DNA from 3 places in the Alteromonas sp. K632G genome. Region 2 is predicted to be linked to each of the others. Evidence: predicted binding sites of a transcription regulator. Region 2 holds the regulator's gene; each other region holds the start of a gene.
The links. The regulator sigma-54, encoded in region 2, starts transcription at its own class of promoters, with help from an activator protein. The targets are predictions, from matches to a motif close to GTTGGCACGNNNNTNGNNT.
Positions count from the first base shown of each region.

Region 1: the regulator sigma-54 is predicted to act here: its motif matches at 3,687-3,705, upstream of J5X92_RS02290 (EF-hand domain-containing protein).
Region 3: the regulator sigma-54 is predicted to act here: its motif matches at 3,827-3,845, upstream of J5X92_RS09620 (hemerythrin domain-containing protein).

Region 1 is NZ_JAGGDM010000001.1:510,769-516,878, forward strand. Features, by position in the region: gene J5X92_RS02275 (fused response regulator/phosphatase) at 1-654, shown strand, start outside; gene J5X92_RS02280 (TerB family tellurite resistance protein) at 754-1,194, shown strand; gene J5X92_RS02285 (EAL domain-containing protein) at 1,393-3,477, shown strand; gene J5X92_RS02290 (EF-hand domain-containing protein) at 3,779-4,060, shown strand; gene J5X92_RS02295 (HAMP domain-containing sensor histidine kinase) at 4,164-5,561, shown strand; gene J5X92_RS02300 (hypothetical protein) at 5,563-6,110, shown strand, end outside.
Region 2 is NZ_JAGGDM010000021.1:3,672-9,781, forward strand. Features, by position in the region: gene J5X92_RS17815 (HPr family phosphocarrier protein) at 1-82, opposite strand, end outside; gene rapZ (RNase adapter RapZ) at 82-927, opposite strand; gene ptsN (PTS IIA-like nitrogen regulatory protein PtsN) at 966-1,409, opposite strand; gene hpf (ribosome hibernation promoting factor) at 1,418-1,705, opposite strand; gene J5X92_RS17835 (RNA polymerase factor sigma-54) at 1,735-3,219, opposite strand; gene lptB (LPS export ABC transporter ATP-binding protein) at 3,295-4,020, opposite strand; gene lptA (lipopolysaccharide transport periplasmic protein LptA) at 4,023-4,586, opposite strand; gene lptC (LPS export ABC transporter periplasmic protein LptC) at 4,555-5,133, opposite strand; gene kdsC (3-deoxy-manno-octulosonate-8-phosphatase KdsC) at 5,130-5,696, opposite strand; gene J5X92_RS17860 (KpsF/GutQ family sugar-phosphate isomerase) at 5,696-6,110, opposite strand, start outside.
Region 3 is NZ_JAGGDM010000008.1:62,633-68,742, forward strand. Features, by position in the region: gene secG (preprotein translocase subunit SecG) at 1-382, shown strand, start outside; tRNA gene J5X92_RS09605 (tRNA-Leu) at 390-475, shown strand; gene J5X92_RS09610 (GGDEF domain-containing protein) at 649-2,943, shown strand; gene J5X92_RS09615 (YqaE/Pmp3 family membrane protein) at 3,074-3,232, shown strand; gene J5X92_RS09620 (hemerythrin domain-containing protein) at 3,328-3,771, opposite strand; gene J5X92_RS09625 (diacylglycerol kinase family protein) at 3,983-5,620, opposite strand; gene J5X92_RS09630 (DUF2878 domain-containing protein) at 5,840-6,110, shown strand, end outside.

The sequences.
Region 1 (6,110 bases), on a different contig from region 2:
ACCGAAGAGGGGATAAAGCAATGGTGTGCTGAGGTCAAGGATATTACCGCCGAAGGAATTTTCGATCACGCTAAAGCATTTTCGGCTACGCCTACTTTTGACGACGATGTGTCTATCGTTGTTTTTAAAAGTCAGGCTTTAGAAGGGATTAAGCCTTATAAAGCTACCGATGATATCCCATTGAATATCACCATCACCTTAAGTGCTAAACATTTAAAGCAGCCTGACATTCAAACTCGCATGCTCCATCAAACCTCTCAGTGTAGTGGAATTGAACATGTTCGCTCAGTGCTTTTTACCGTGGTTTCCGAAATGTTTAGCAACGCCTTAGAGCACGGGATTTTGAACATGGATTCACGTTTAAAGCACTCTCCAGAAGGCTTTCAACTATATTATGAGCAGCGAGAAAGGCTGCTTAGTGCCCTAGATAAAGGGACGATTATTATTAATATTGAGTCGGATCCTGCAAAAGAAATTGTCTTCCTTTCTATAGAGGATAGTGGAAATGGTTTTGAGTGGGAGCAACAAGCCAGCCCCGAAAGTAATGACTCATTCGGAAGAGGACTAGGCCTCATTAGAGCGCTAAGTAGTAAAGTGTGGTTTGAAAAAGGCGGGAGAAAAATAAACTGTTTGCTCAATACAGTCGTTGAATAACTACCACTAAACTAAAAATGCCAACGATTTGCCGTATATCCCCACTTCGAAACGGTGGATGTGTTATGCAATAGCTTCGTTGTTTATTTGGAGCGTCTAATGCTTAAATCTTTGTTACAGCTTTTCGAAACGAAAGAGTCAGAAGAGCAACAGAAACATACAGTCGAACTTGCCACTGCTGCTTTGTTAAGTGAAATAATAAGGGCAGATGATAATGTTACAGACAGCGAGCTCAATGCTTACAAGACGCATTTATATAAGCAGTTTGAGCTTTCTGACGAAGCGCTAAAATTACTTATGGAAGAAGGGCGTTCATCAGCAGAAGAAGCCGTCGATTTAGTCCAATTTACCAAAATAATTAATCAAACTTGTGATCCAGACCAAAAGCGGGACATTCTTGAAGGCTTATGGGCTATTGCTTATGCGGATAACCAACTTGCTCCTATTGAAGAGCATACAATCCGGCGTATATCAGATTTGTTGCATGTGCCGCATTCCCATTTTATTAAAGCTAAATTGCGTGTTTCGCCAGAAAATTAAAGCAATACTTAACACACCCACATGCTATTAATTTTGAAAAAAAAGTGCTTGTTACACAGGTAATTAGTAAATAATAATGCTATAAATAAATCATGAATTTCCATGGTCTCATACACACTTGAGATTGTGATGACTACGTAAGATTTATTTGAAACATGATTGCAATCTATTACGCGGGTGGTGTTAGAGGAAGTGGGTGTGTTTAAGTCTATAAAAGCCCCAATTAGTATAGTCGTTACCTTGTCTATGTCTGTTATGGCTGCCGCGGTGTTGTGGTTTGCAGTATTAGAACATAAAGCGCTTTATCTCAAGTTGGCACATTCTCATACTGTTTCTCTTGCAAATGGTGTGGTGAAAAACGTAGCGCCAGCTATGTTATTAAATACACAAAAAGCCCCATCTATTTCGAATGTTTTGATCCTATTGAAGGAGCATGAACATGTTATTTCAGCAAGAATCTATGACAGTAACTTTACCCTTTTATTAGAAGAAGAAGGCCCATCTGCTGATAGGTTAAATGAGCCCTTTTTCAATATGCTCGACCCATTTGTTCTAAGCGAAGGCGTATCCTCGGAAAATGACGTTATTATAGCGCGAAGGGCTATAGGTTCTTCGCAAAAGCCAGACGGCTTCTTGATACTCTTCGTGGATGCTAAGGCACCTCTCACCGGTAGTGTTAAAAGTTTATTGCTGAATGTCGTTCCTCTTATCTTCGTGCTTTGGGTAATAAGCATTATTGGCACATTGTTTTTCATTAGTCGTGTATTTCGCCCTTTAAGTGAGTTGAGTTTTTTCACCAAACAAGTCACCGATACAAAAGATTATGCTTTACGACAAAACCTAACTTCGAGAGATGAAATTGGAGAGTTAGGAGAAAACATCAACCTCCTGTTAGAAATGATAGAGGTTGAACTACTCATCAATCATGAACAAACTCAAACGTTGGTCAATCAACAGGAAACCATGATTCGCCTGGCTAACTATGACAGCCTAACCGGGCTACCTAATAGGCAATTTGTGCTTGATAATTTGCGTTTAGAGTTGGCCCGAGCACGAAGAAATGATGATGATCTAGCGCTACTGTTTTTCGATTTAGATGGGTTTAAAGGAATAAACGATTCTCTCGGTCATGAGACCGGTGACCTAATATTGATAGAAGTGGCAGATAGGGTGAGCGCACTGTTGCGGGAAGGAGACTTAGTCGCCCGTTTAGGGGGAGACGAATTTTTAGTATTACCTGACAGGGAAACGCGAGATACCAGTCTTGAAAATATGGCCGGTCGATTAATTGATGCCTTTACCAGTCCTTTTGAATTACGTGGATTGTCATTGTCTGTTGGCGTTAGTGTGGGGGTAGCGCGGGCCGTAGACGCAGACTACGATTTAAGCGAATTAATGAGCAATGCAGACCTTGCCATGTACCGCTCTAAAGCTAGAGGGCGTGGCAGCTTTACCATATTTACACCTGATATGGTGGAATCACATAAACGTAAATTCCATTTAGCTAATGCCATAGAGCAAGGGCTAAAGAATGATGAGTTTATGATATACTACCAAGTTAAAGTCGATCACAAAGGGAAGGTTATCGGCTTAGAGGGGCTTCTTAGATGGCAACACCCAGAATATGGCTTGGTCATGCCGAATGAATTTATTCCCATCGCGGAACAAGGCGGCAAGATATCTGCCATTACGCGTTGGGTCATTGAAAAAGTCTGTATTGATCTGCCCAAATTAAGAGAATGGCTTCCCCATCGTTTTCGAGTGTCAGTGAATCTATCAGGGCACGATCTGCGTGATAGCAACCTATTTGACAATATCTATGAGATTTTTACGCGCTACGATGTAAACCCTGAATATGTAGAATTCGAGGTAACCGAGTCTGCTTACTTAGAGAACTTTGCGTCGTCAAATAAATTCTTTAAACGCATGAGCAACATGGGATGCGCCATTGCCCTTGACGACTTTGGGACGGGGTATTCTTCACTAAGTTATTTGACCCAAATTAGTATCGATACCCTAAAAATTGATAAGCAGTTTGTACATGAACTAGAAACCTCCGAAAGAAGTCGACTGGTAACGGGCGCTATTATCGATTTGGCCAAACGTCTTTCACTGACTGTATGTGCTGAAGGTATTGAGAATGAAACACAGTGGCATTATTTGATTGATCACGGTTGTGACTACATTCAAGGGTTTATGTTTAGCAAACCGATTCCTATGGATGAGCTTGTTCAATCACCTAAACAGTTTTACATAGGCAATACAGACAATAGTGAAGCCTAGGTAGGCATTCAAAGCCCATGCATTGCTTTTTTTAAGGGAAGTTAAATAGACTGTTCTAACGAACTGTTTTTGCAGCCTATTTGACGCTTTATTAGGTTGTTGGATACATTTACAGGAGTTCGTGTAACTGTGTCTGTTTCTAGAGACATCGAATAGGAGGCAAGTCGGTTTATAATTTGTAAGTGTATGATATATAGTTTATTTGTATTTTTGGCTCAATTTTAGCTTATTCAATCAGAGTTAACAGAGTTATCGAAGTTAGTTTAAGGGATTTATAAACAAGCAGTAATGCGGAGGATTCATGATGAAACGACTAGAGAAGGTTTTTCTGATTTTAATGACTATCGCGGCGATACAAGCTATATCGGTAGTTGAAGCGCACGCTTCACCTGCGAAAACGTTGATGCAGCAGCTAGATACTAATAAAGACGGTTTGATATCACTAAAAGAAGCGGTTCGTCACACCGAACTATTGCGTAATTTTGGGTTAATTGACGACAATGAAGATGGCAAATTAACCGAAGACGAATTAGCAAAAAGTAAACTGACACCGGGAAATGCAAAATCTGCCGTTAGTAAATAGCGGCGGTCAGCGAGCAAAATAAATAAAAGCCTAGCAGATGCGCCTGCCGGTACTTGTTTGAAGGAATACCACTCTGATTGAGAAATTTTCATTTGGTGAACGGCTGGTTCAGCTAGGCTCATTACGTCAACTAACGCTAGGTAGCTTCGTGCTGGCGTTAATCCCATTAATTGCGCTGTTGTGGCAAAGTCAAAGTGACTTAGCTAAAGTGGGGCAAATGACCACGTTGGAAACCCGTTATGTGGTTGATGTTGTGGGTGATATGCAGCGTCTGGATGGTGCTGTTGTTGATTTAGAGCGAAGTATTCGCCAATACGCCGTTATTCGCACCGAAAAAGTTGCCACCTTATCCGATAATGCACTCGACCAATTTGCCGTGGCCGCTGATAATCTATGCCAAGCCTTATCTGTTCAGAGAACCTGCGAGAGGTTGTCAGAACAATTAGGCGACCTTTCTGATTACCGCATAATTGAAGATCAACTCCTACTCAATGCGTATCTTGCTAACGTCTCACGCAGTGTTTCACAACTTCGAGACGACGTGGAACTCGCTATTTCCGAACGGGTCAAAGTGCAGCAAGATGACTTAAACGCGATGCAAGCAAAGCAGGCGTGGTCTACGGCGATGTTGGTAAGTGTTTCCTTGCTGCTTATTCTATTAGGAAGCCAACTAATTGTTAATCCGGTCAATAAACTAAAGCAAATAATACGTATAGTGGCTCATCAGCAAGGTGATCTTCCCCCTTTGTCTCGCCAAGCGCCGCGAGAGCTAATAGATGTGGAGAAAGATCTGCATTGGCTGTACGATCGCCTAGGTCAATTGGAACATATACGCACAGCATTGTTGCGGCATGCTGCTCACGAGTTGAAAACACCGTTAGCCAGCATTAAAGAAGGATGTAGTTTATTATCGGAAAATGTTGTGGGCGATTTAAATGACCCACAACGTGAAATATTGTCGCTACTTAGTTCAAGTACGCAAAGATTGAACACACTAATCGAAAAATTACTCGATTATAATTTGTTATTACAGCAAGCTCAGCCCGACATTGTTAAAACTGATGCGAAGAAGTTGGTTGATGCATGCTTGGGTGATTACGCACTGGCGTTACAAGAGCGTGAAGTGACGGTATCGGTAGAAAACAGTCATATTTGGGCTGACGAAGAGTTATTCCGACGAATACTCGACAATTTGGTGTCTAACGCAGTAGCACATGGTGCTGTAGGGCGACCCATTAATGTACATATATATTTAGATAATAACTTTGCTATATTGGACGTTGCAAATCGGGGCAAGCGGATTGCCAAAGAGTCGGTTGCAACACTGTTTGAACCTTTCACCCGTGGCGCAGAGCCGAGAAATGACAACGTTATAGGCACAGGATTAGGTTTATCGATTGTTGCGGATTGTGCGCGACTGATGCATGGCGACGTGCAAGTTGTCGATGTTGATTATGCTGATGTGTGCTTTAGGGTGACGATTCCTCAACAGGAAAAATAAAATGAGAATAAGTTGTATGATACTGGCCCTGACGGTGATGTCGGGTTGCAGTGTGTTGTCTAAGCAGCCAATCGAACAGAAAATTGAAGTTTCTCCACCCCAGATCATTGAAGTGGCTGTAGATGACGATATTTGCCTGTTCACTTCAGAACCTGAAAATTTTGATTACAATTGCGACATGGCTTACTGGTTGGAAGTTTGGCTTGAAGCTGATGCCACGCCTTGGATTGAACGCAAAGCGCAATTGACAGCGCTTGGTCAATCGAAAAAAGACAAAATTCACGCTTACCTTTTATCCTTATCCAGCGATACCCCGTATCAAGATAGGCTGCGAGCCCAACTTTCTATCGATGATTTAATGCCTGAATTTACCGACGCTGCCGCGTTGGTTATTGAAGTTGTGGTAAGTAACCCAAACAAACAATTAATGGAACTTGAGTCTGCGTTGAGTGTATTAAGCAAAGAAAACACCCTTCGAGGTCAAGAATTACAAAAGCTGTATGCTGAGCTTAAAGCTCAGCAGAAAAAACTAGAAGAACTACTCCAAAT
Region 2 (6,110 bases):
TGGCTAATTGAACCAACTGTGTGGCAGCGCGGGCGTGTAAGCCCAATTTATTGACTATGGTAAGTGTTTTTTCGATTGTCATTACTGATTTAACTCGCGGTGGCGAATTTGTACATCGGGATGCATTTCGCCAAAGGTTTTCGCTAACGATTGAGCAATAAATACTGAGCGGTGCTGACCGCCGGTACAACCAATCGCAATGGTGACATAACTACGGTTATTGCGTTCTAAGTGTGGCAGCCATGTAGTGATTAGGTTCTGAATTTGCCAAATAAATTTGGTTACAACAGGCTGGGAACCTAAAAATACTTCTACGGGGGCATCTAAGCCAGTTAAGTGTTTTAAATCGGGTTCCCAATGCGGGTTGGGGAGAAAGCGGGCGTCAAATACATAGTCGGCGTCTTTGGGGATACCGTGCTTAAAGCCAAACGATTCAAACACCAATACTAGGCGAGAGCTTTTCTTGCCTAGAATTCGCTCGCGAATAAGCTCTGCGAGTTGATGAATAGTGAGTTTATCCGTATCAATATACAAATCGGCGCGCTCAACAATAGGCGCAAGTAAGTCTGATTCGGCTTTTATCGATTCAGATAAAGATTTGTTGAGCTTAGCTAGCGGATGTAATCGGCGGGTTTCGCTGAAACGCTTCACCAGTACATCGTCACTCGCGTCGATGTACACAATGGTCATAGACCACGATGAGGGTAGGTAATCTAAGATCTCTACCAAGTCCGCTGGATTTTTGGGTAGGTTTCTTACATCGATACTTACCGCAACTTGGTCATATTCATCAACCACGGTATGGGTCAGAGTAGGGAGAAGGTTAACCGGAATATTATCTACGCAATAGTAACCTAAATCTTCAAGGGCACGTAGCGCAACTGATTTTCCTGAACCGGATCGACCACTGATAATAATCAGTTTCACCTGCATTTCTCCCTTTTAAAATATGGTGCAGTGCTTTTTTAGCTTAAAGCCGTAATGATGTCATCACTGGTGGAGGCCCGCCTAATGGCTTTCACCGTTTCTTTATCACTTAGCTTACCCGCCACGGTAGCGAGTGTTTGTAAGTGACCTTCTGTTTTCTCTTCTGGCACTAATAGGGCAAAGAATATATCTACGGGCTGATCGTCAAGCGCATCAAAATCGATGGCAGGGTTGCTGGTTACAATAATGGCGATAACGTGTTCTAAGCCCGGTAATCGACCGTGGGGCAGAGCAATACCATTGCCAATACCCGTACTCCCCATTCGTTCACGGGTTAGTAGACTATTTAATACACTAGCCTGATCGATGTCGGGATTATTTTTAGCAGCAATGTCGCTAATAATCTCTAGAATACGTTTTTTACTGTTACATTGAACCGCACACTCGGTGCGGTCCAAACTTACTATGGCTTGAATTTCCATACTAATATTTAGTGCTTTTTCAGCTTTTCCTTATGCTTGATAACTTGCCTGTCGAGTTTGTCGATCATGCTGTCTATCGCCGCATACATGTCTGTATTATGAGATGAAGCAAACACTTCTGCGCCGCTAAGGTGCATGGTGGCTTCGGCTTTTTGATTGAGTTTTTCGACGTTCAGGATGACATGCACATTAGATATGTGATCAAAGTGACGCTCTAGTTTGCTGAACTTAGTATCGACATAGCTACGCAAAGAATCAGTAATTTCGACATGATGACCGGTAAGGTTGATTTGCATATTTCGTCTTCCTTAAATTATCAAGGCCTTTAAATAAGGCTTTTGCGTTGGTTTGACGGCGGAATCGATAACGATTCCCGGTATTTTGCTATTGTTCGCCGGGCTACTTTAATGCCTTGTTCGGCCAACAATTGAGCAATCTTGCTATCGCTTAATGGCTTGCTGGGCGTTTCCGCTGCCACAAGCTTTTTAATTAGTGCGCGAATAGCGGTAGATGAACACTCACCACCAGATTCCGTTGCTACATGGCTAGAGAAGAAATATTTCAACTCGAAAATGCCACGAGGGGTATGCATATACTTTTGCGTGGTGACTCGTGAAATGGTGGATTCATGCATATCTACCATTTCTGCGACATCATTTAGCACCATTGGTTTCATCATTTCTGGGCCGTGCTCGAAAAAGCCCATTTGTTGCTGCACAATACAGTTTGCTACTTTCATCAAGGTGTCGTTTCTTGACTCAAGGCTTTTTATAAACCACTTGGCTTCTTGCATATGCGAGCGAATAAATTGCGAATCGCTGCTGTTTTTAGAGCGTCGGCTCATGGCAGCGTATTGTTGATTTACGCTTAATTTTGGCAAGCTGTCGGGATTAAGTTCTACTACCCAACGGCCATTCTTTTTGTTTACCGAAACATCAGGAATAACGTATTCGGGTTCTTTAGTAATTAATGCACTGCCAGGACGAGGATTCAACGTTTGCAATAAGCGCATGGCTTCGCGAAGTTGATCTTCTTTCAAACGACTCTTGCGCATTAACGTACGGTAATCTTTGCTGCTCAGCAGGTCTGAGTACTCATTAATAAGCTGTCTGGCTTCGGTAAGCCATGGCGTATCGTCTGAGAACTGGCGAAGCTGCACGAGCAAACATTCTTGCGGTGTACGTGAACCTGAACCAATAGGGTCGAACATTTGAATACGTTTTAGTACACATTCAACTTCGTCCATTTCTACCAACTCTTCAACATCGTCAGAGTTTACCGATTCTAAAATCTGTTCAATGGGTACGTTAAGGTAACCAGATTCATCAATTGAGTCGATAATGGCGGTAGCAATGGCGCGGTCTGTATCTGAAAACGGGGTTAAGCGCATCTGCCAAAGCAAATGGTCTTGAATATTGTCGGTGGTTTCACCCTGAAACAATTGGTCGTCATCATTATTCGATGGGCCAGGAGCGGGGGCAGAAGAGGCCGAGTAATACTCATCCCATGTGCTGTCGATTGGCAACTCGTCGGGAAGATCGTTCTTTTCAAGCGCGTCACCAGCTTCTAATGAATCGCTAGAAGCAGTAGGAGCAGCTTCTACAGAAGGGTCGTCGCCGTCCATGTTGTTTTTCTCAACAGGGTGGTCATCACCGCCTTCTTCAACTTCTAAAAGAGGGTTTGAGTCAAGTGCTTCCTGAATCTCTTGTTGCAGGTCGAGCGTAGACAACTGCAGCAGCTTGATTGCCTGCTGCAACTGCGGTGTCATGGTAAGTTGTTGACTGAACTTTAGCTGTAAAGATGGTTTCATCTACGTCTTATTTTTAAACTCTTGTTGTGAATATACCCGTGCTTAAAACTGAAAATGACAATTCGGTTACAGTAACTATAGCCTGAATTGTTCTCCTAGGTATACATCCCTTACTTTCTGATTACTTAAAACTTGTTCTGCCGTCCCTTGCGCGATGAGTTCGCCTTGGCTCACAATATACGCTTTCTCACACACATCCAGTGTTTCTCTTACGTTGTGATCGGTGATGAGGATTCCAATTCCTCTGTCACGAAGATGTTGAATGATCTTCTTTATATCATTAACCGATATAGGATCAACACCAGCAAATGGCTCATCAAGCAAAATAAATTGCGGATCGGCTGCTAATGCTCGTGCGATTTCTACTCGGCGGCGTTCACCACCGGATAAACTCATACCCGTACTATTACGTATATGGTTGATATTAAATTCATCAAGTAGCGCATCGGCTTCTTGTTCTTGTTCTGATGAACTTAACCCTTTACGGGTTTGCAAGATAGCCATGATGTTCTCAAACACCGTCAATTTTCTAAAAATAGAGGCTTCTTGCGGCAAATACCCAATACCGCGGCGAGCACGTTCGTGCATGGGCTCGTGGGTTAATTCGCTGTCATCAATACTGATTTTGCCCTTATCTAGAGGAACTAAGCCAACAATCATGTAGAAGGTAGTCGTTTTACCGGCACCATTCGGGCCGAGTAATCCAACGATTTGCCCCGTCGATACTGATAAGCTTACATCGCGAACCACTTGACGTGCTTTATACGCCTTTGCAAGGCTCTGTGCGCTCAACGTTGCCATGATTAATTGTCGTCCGCCTTATCGTCTTCGTTATTCGATGACGCTTTACGTATTGCCTCAGGGGTAAATACGGTAGTGACTCTGCCACCTTCGCCGTCTTCGCCGCCTGTTGCAAGTAATTGTTCAGTGACCATGTCGAAGGTAATCTTATCACCTTGTACTTTACTGGTGTCTTGCTGTAGCTCAGCATTTCCTTGTAAAGAAATAGTTCGATTTACTACTTCATAGCGAATTTCGTTGGCCTTCGCTGTGACAGGAGCACCGTCTTCAAGTTTTTGCGAATAGCTGGCTGGTTTGCCGCGAGCCACGAATATCTCTCGTCCATCACCTTCGCTGGCAATCACTTCAACTTCATCGGCATTTATCACCAAAGAACCTTGAGTAATCCGTACATCATCTTTAAACAATGAGGTTTTGTTTTTACCGTCAACAAATTGCGATTTCGAGTCAACTTTAATCGGTTTATTAAAGTCGCTTTCAGCCGCTATAGCCGCAGTAGCAAATAGGCTAACAGCGAGGCTAGTCGCTAATGCTTTAGTGGCTAGGCGAATAAATGGTTTGTACATGGTCTATTAACTCGTATTCCTGGGTACGCAAATTAGCGTTAAACCCATTGCTGTTAATCACATATTGTAAGCCACGTATTTCCACGGGCTGATCAGATGTCATTTGCTTAGTGTACAGGTTTATCTCTATAAACGCTGTGCGTATTGTTCTTACAAAGTCATCGACACTTTGGTTTTCAATAACGACATTATTTTCTAGCTGTATCAATTCGTTATTATACAAAGTGCCTTCTGTCGCGGTAACTTCCCACGGTGACTGTGCATCGTCGGTATACAATGTATATCTGGGCTTTTGGAATAAAACAAAGCCCAATTGGTCGTAATGTTCCATCGACGCTGCAAATACTTTGTGATTTAGCTGTCCTTCTTGATTGTATAAGGTGGTCGTTAGGTTTTTGGCTTTATATGCAGGCTTTAATGCGTCCGGCCCTTGATCAGATTGCTGAGCAGGGTCTTCGTCCATCCAAATAGGGATATACAGGGCGGATGCCAATATAAATAACACCGAAATACTTAAGCCTAATCGATCAAAACCTAATACCTTCATACGCTAGCACCTTGAATTCCGTGTAGCTTGTCGTTTGCTTGAAGCAAGGTGTCACATATTTCGCGAACGGCCCCGAAGCCGCTGGGCAACGTGGTGATCCAATTCGCTTGCTGTGCAACCGCAGGGTGGGCGTCTTTTACCGCAATTTTTACATTAGCGTGAGGATACATGCCCGTATCAGGCATATCGTCACCTACTACCGCCACATGCTCGGGCTTAAGTGATAAGCGAGCCATCAGTTCAGCAAGGGCGTCAGATTTATTTTCTTCACCCTGCACAATGTGTGCGACATTCAGTGCTTTCATTCTATTTTCGACAATGGCAGAACGCCTGCCCGTAATAACCGCCACTGCCACACCTGAATTCACAAGCGCTTTAACACCATAGCCATCACGGGTATGAAATGCTTTTAACTCTTCGCCAGCATTACCAAGGTAAATACGGCCATCTGAAAACACACCGTCTACATCACAAACTAATAATCGAACTTGTTTTAACGAGGAATACAACGCCGTTGGCATAGCGGTATAAAGTGTATTTACGGCTGTTTGGGTGTCGTTCATTATAAAACTCCCGCTTTAAGTAGCATGTGCATATTGAATGCGCCCACAGGCTTGCGGGCATCATCCGTTACCATAAGCGCACTTATCTTATGAGTTTCCATTACATTTAGCGCTTCTACGGCGAGTTGTTCAGGCATGGTTGTTTTACCGCCTTTGGTCATCACCTGCGTAACCGTGGCGGTATGCAAGTCTATGCGGGCATCTAAAATACGACGTAAATCACCATCGGTGAAAATTCCGACTAAAACACCATCGCTATCGATAACCCCGGTCATACCCAGCCCCTTTTTGGATATCTCCAATAGTGCTTCTGCAACCAGGGCGTTTTCGTCTACCAAGGGTAATTCGCTACCTGTGAGCATGATGTCACTCACTTTCAGCAGTAATTTTCTGCCTAAGCTGCCACCCGGGTGG
Region 3 (6,110 bases), on a different contig from region 2:
TCAACAGGGTAAAGGTGCAGATATGGGCGCTTCTTTTGGTAGCGGCGGCTCAAACACGGTTTTCGGTTCAGGTGGTTCTGGTAACTTCATGACTCGCACTACCGCTATTCTTGCTGGTTTGTTTTTCTTCATCAGCCTTACCTTAGGCGCGATGACAGCAAACCGCGAAAGTGCAGAAGACGAGTGGGATAATTTAGAAGTACCAGCGGCTGTTGAAGCACCAATACAAGCGCCAGCTGATATGGACGTTCCTGTTATGGATTCGCCTGCAGAAGATGCAGCAACGGAGAATGACATTCCAATGGGTGACGCTTCTAATGCTGAAGTCACCGAAGGTGATGTACCTAAGGCTAACGCTGACGATTCAGACGTACCTAACTAAGATTTTTGCGGAAGTGGTGGAATTGGTAGACACGCCATCTTGAGGGGGTGGTGAGCATAGCTCGTGCGGGTTCAAGTCCCGCTTTCCGCACCAACTTTAAAAACCGGCTTTTAGCCGGTTTTTTTGTTTCTAATTTTTTTCATAAAATGAAGAATTACGCCAACCTCGCGACTATTAGTATTGTGGTAATTGGGCTATGCTACTAACTCAATTAGAAAAAGTGAATGTACGTATTATGTATAGATCGGCGCGCTGGGAGCGGTAAGTTGCAAATATCACTTCGACAAAGTCTTTTTAGAACGCTTCTTGGCGGGATTTTTATAGCCTCACTCCTGATTGTTGCAGGGGTGTGGAAGTCAGCCAACAACCTGGTCAAACAAAATATTAGTCAAGATATTGCTGTTACTGAAAAGGTGCTGCATAGGCTAATTGAAGATCGCCAAGCCATCATTAAAAGCGTCTCTAACGTACTCCTTCGTTCTTACGATTTTCGACAAGCAGTGGGGACTTCAGACTTACCCTCTATTCAAACTGCATTAGAAAGTTATGCTTCGCGCATTAATTCCGATGTGATCGCATTAGTGAATTTAGATCACACCATAGTTGCATCTCATAGTGCTTTGTTTAAACCGGGTGAAACCTTAAATGCCAGCACCGCTTTGGTTGCAAAAGGCTACGAAAACGGTTTTTTCCTTATTGATGACTCATTAATTCAGTTAAACCTCTATAAAGTAGAAATTCCGACATTACGTTATTACATGATCATTGGTGTGGAGTTTGATGAAGCATTGTTGCAAGAACTAAAAAATCTTGTTGATGCTGAAATTATCATCACCGATATGAGTGACAATACGCCTATTTCATCAACGCTCTCGCCAGAGCAAGTAGGATCAGTATTAACAAGTGACCCCACGCCTTCTTGGGTCGATGTAACTTTCAAGCAGAAAAACACCTACATAAGCCGTGAAGTTAGCTTGGTGTCGATGTCAGAACTTCCGGTACGCATTACTATAGCTGTAGATGTCTCAGAGGCCTATCAGGCGTTTACCAATATCCAACTAAGTATTTTGGTGTTAACCCTAATTGCAGTTTTGGTGGCGTTGGGGTTCTCAATGCTACTGGCTAGAAATGTGAGTAGTTCTGTTTCTAATCTTGTGGAAGCCGTTAACCGCGTAGCTGGAGGAGAATATGGCGCTACACTAAATGAACCCGCTAAACTTCGAGAAATTAGTGAGCTGGCTTCGGCAGTGGATAGCATGCAAGAGAGCATTCAGCACCGAGAAAATCACATTCGGTATCAAGCGCAACATGATGTGCTAACCGGTTTGTTTAATCGAAATTACGTGGAAGGGTATTTTGATGGAAAAATGTCTGAAAACGTAACCTTGCAGGTTGTTGCTATTACGATTATTGGCTTTAGAACCACTAACGACCTTTATGGGTATTCCAACGGTGACAACACGCTCAAGGCACTCGCTACGCGCTTGCTTCGCTGGCCTGGCACGTCTGCACGTTTAGCGGGGGGAGAAATTCTCTATATTACCGATACGGCGTTAGACGAAAACCAAATAGAAACACTGAAATACATTTTAGAGCAGCCCGTCGAAAGTAACTTAATTTCGATCCCAGTTAAGGTAGCGATGGCCGTGGTGTCTTGTCCTCAGGATGCTACCAACTCAGAAGAGCTATTTCGTAAAGTTAATATTGTTACAGACGAAGCTATTCATTCTAATGCATGGTGTGTTCACTATCGGCCCGAACTTGAGGCTAAGTACGTTAGGCGTTTGACCATTACTACCGAGCTTAAGCGGGCGCTTTCTAGCAATCAAAGCGAGCTTTCAATGGTGTATCAACCTAAAATTGATCTCAGCACGATGAAAGTATGCAGCATGGAAGCGCTAATAAGGTGGAACAACGAAACACTTGGCTTCGTACCACCAGATGAGTTTATTACTATTGCTGAACAGGCAGGCCTAATTGAACAAGTCACGACATGGGTTATGCAACGAACCATTGCTGATTTGTCGTACTTTAGGCAGAAAGGTTATGGCTTTACGGTTGCAATGAATTTATCCACTCAAGATATTCAAAATAAACCGTTACTCGATAAATTGGTTTCTATACTTACCGACGCAGCACTTTCTCCAGATGCCCTAGAGCTAGAAATCACAGAGAGTGATTTGGTGGCCGATGCGTCGCTTGCTATTGAAAACTTAAACGCGTTGACGAGCAGGGGGTTTCACTTTGCCATTGACGACTTTGGCACTGGTTACTCTTCGCTTGCCTATTTGAAGAACCTGCCTGTCGATACAATTAAAATTGATAAAAGCTTCATATTGTCGTTAGCGACCGATGATAACGATAAACAAATAGTGCATACCGTGCTGGGATTAGCCACTGCTTTCGACTTAAAAGTGGTCGCAGAAGGGGTAGAAGACGAGATGTCGCTCAATATTTTGAAAGAATGGGGCTGTGATATTGCGCAAGGTTACTTCATTAGCCGACCATTAGCGAAGGATGCGCTAGAAGAGTGGTTAGAAAATTCACCTTTAGGCGAATAGACGGGAACCGGTAAATTCCTTATTGTTGGCAGTATATATGCATTATAAAAATAAAGCCTGCTCAAAACCGTAAGATATTGCCGTTTGAGTGGGTAAACTGTGAAATTACTTCAAAAACAAGGATATTATTATGGACATTATTCGCATTATACTTTCAATTTTACTGCCTCCTCTAGGTGTGTTCTTACAAGTTGGTATTGGCGCTCAGTTTTGGATAAACATCCTTCTAACATTGTTTGGCTATTTCCCTGGTGTTATCCACGCCGTGTACATTATTGCTAAACGATAGTTAATTTTACTAAGTTTTAGTAAACCAAGTACTAAAAGAAAGGCCAGTCTATGACTGGCTTTTTTGTATCAGTAAGATTTATGTAAAACGCACGCCTAGTGAGGCGCGAGTTCTTTTGCCATTTCTTCTTGGTAAGCGTCGGCAAGTTTATTCTTTTGAGAATCGTTAAGAAGTCGGCCAGCAACTTGAAAAAATTCTTGCTCTTCGTCAGCAAGGTGATGCTCAACTTTTTCTTGGAGAGATTTTAAGTGACGTAGCCACCCGGGTGAGTCCATTTTGGTATCATCCAATTTTTCGATAAGCTCATCAATCTCGTGATGCTCTGCAATACCATGGCGGGTTAAATCTACCGCTTCATCTTTTTTAAGCAGCGGAGAATAAAAATGACGTTCCTCAGCCACTGCATGACTTTCAAGCTGATCCTTCAACTCTTGGTAGTATTCACGGCGAGCAGCGGTGTCTCCGCTGGTCTCAGCGAGTATTTTAAGTAACAATCGTTGCTTCTCATGATCTTGGCGTAGTGCTTCAAAAATTTTCATCGGTAATCCCTCAACTAGTTGTACTGAATATGTGGCGTTAAAAGCACCTTAACTAATGCCAGAAGTGTTCCACTATATTGAGTTCACTAAGTCATTGTAAATGCAGCTTTTAGCGGTTATTTATTATTTCAATACATAAGGAACCGCTTAAATAATGCATTTCTTACATAGGGTTTACAGTAATCTTTACCTAACGCTATTGCGCTATGGATTAACTATTATTTTGCGTGTGGTCGATGCCAGTTAATACTCGTAAACTTGCAGGGTGTGTAGTGATACTAATTTCACTTGCACTGAAAATCTCACCATCGACCGCATAAGATACTTCTTCGTCAAAATAAAGAGATATCGATGGGGTTTGTTTGTGCCTAATACTGTCTGAGCTGGTTTTATATTCTTCAGGCCCAAAGACTAGCTCTGCCAAAGAGAGTAATTGTCGGTCGGATGAATCTTGTGGGGTTAGCCAGGTGATATCTAATTTACCATCAGTCACATCGGGTAAATTTCCGCCTTGCGCAAGTGCAGTGGTAATTGGCGCGGCATTAGCGATGACTAAGCTTGGCGTTTCCAAGTGCTGAGATTCTTCATTATCAAATTTCACCTGAAAACTAAGGTTGTCATTTTTTCCTATGGCTTCCCACAGTCCCTTAAGGTAGGCAAACTGTCCGCCTGAGTCTTTCTCACCTCGTCCCGCGGCAGATATCATATGTTCTTCAAAGCCCACTGCAGCAACCAGCAACATCATTCGGCCATTACACCGGGCAGTATCGATATCTGCCGTTTTACCGTCAATAATGACGTCACACGCGGTACTAATAGGAACAATTTTACTGGCATAACCATGGAGTACCTGACAAAGGGCATTGGCCGTACCTAGGGGAATAACCCCTAAAGTGACATTCTTATCGGTAAGGGCATTGGCCACCTCCGTAATGGTACCGTCGCCACCACAAGCTACGATAATTTGTGCCCCATCGGCTAAGGCTTCTTTAGCCAAGACTTCACCGTTTATTTCTTCGGTTGTTTCTTTAACGGTAACTTTGAATTTTTCGTTTAGTCTTGCCAGAATATCCGCTTTTTCAACTTCCCATTTACCTCCGCCGGCAACAGGGTTGGCAATAAGGGTAAGACGCTTAGTTAATGACAAGCTTCCGCCATTCTTTATTTTTTCAAGTGCTGCTAACTGATGTTTATTTAGCCTGGCTGTCGAACGAACCGATTGAATTTTATCCATTGCATCTAGAATGGATAGGGAAGGATCCCTGGCCAGTAGGTAGGCGGCTAGCACTAATACAGATCGGCCTCTACCCAGTGCACAATGCACAACTACATTCTTACCTTCAACGAGTTGTTGATCTAACCAGTTAATCGCAAGGGTTAGTTGTTCTTGAGTGGGGCTGGTATGGTCAAGAACAGGGATGTTCAAATAATCAAAATCTAATTGATAGGCGGTCCAGTCTAAGCCATCGAATTCGGCAGTAACGTCTAAAATAGCGTTAATATTGTTGTTTTTCAGCATAACAACATGCTGTGAAGACATGCGACAACCTAAATAAAGTTGATCATCAATTTTTTGAAAAGGGGGAACCTTGTCGGTACGTCTTGCATACTCATTGTATAACCAGCTCCCCATTAAGAATGGAACGAAGACCCACCGAATATAAATAGGGATCGAACCATCTTCACGTTTTCTGAACAATGCAGGATAGTTAAGCAAGTAGGCGCTACTAACTGCAATCAGTGAGAAACTGATCCAAGCAAAGATGACAGAGAGCCATAGTGTTGGGCTAAACCACGTTAGCACTAATGCTAAAATTGCGCCGAGTACATAATATTTAACCATCTTCATACTGTTCACATTTCCTTTGTTCAAACATTCAGTTTATTTATACAGTGGTTCCGCCAATTTTGTTTATTACTAATAAGCATCTATGAAGGTAGAATGAAAATAATAATCAAAAATTACATTTTGTTTAAACTTTATAAGTGAACTGGGTGATAGATAGCGCCGTACAGGTTCCATCAGATTTTCCACAGCATTCAGTATTTACATGAACGGGCGAATTCAATGTCGAACAGTTTCATTATCAAATTGGTAAACTTTTTATGGTTTCAAACCATTTGGTGGTTAGTGGTTTTATACCAAAACACGTTCTTGGTTTTGGGTTTACTGATCGCGTGGCTTATTTATTCACCGTTGCGAAAGTCAGATAGTAAAATAATGATAGCGGTGCTTTTGCTAGGTACTGTGGTGGACTCACTTTTGATGGTGACAGGGGTATTTGGCTTTGAGCGTGGTGCTTGGTTCAGCGGTGGCGCATCTCATTTGATAATACCTA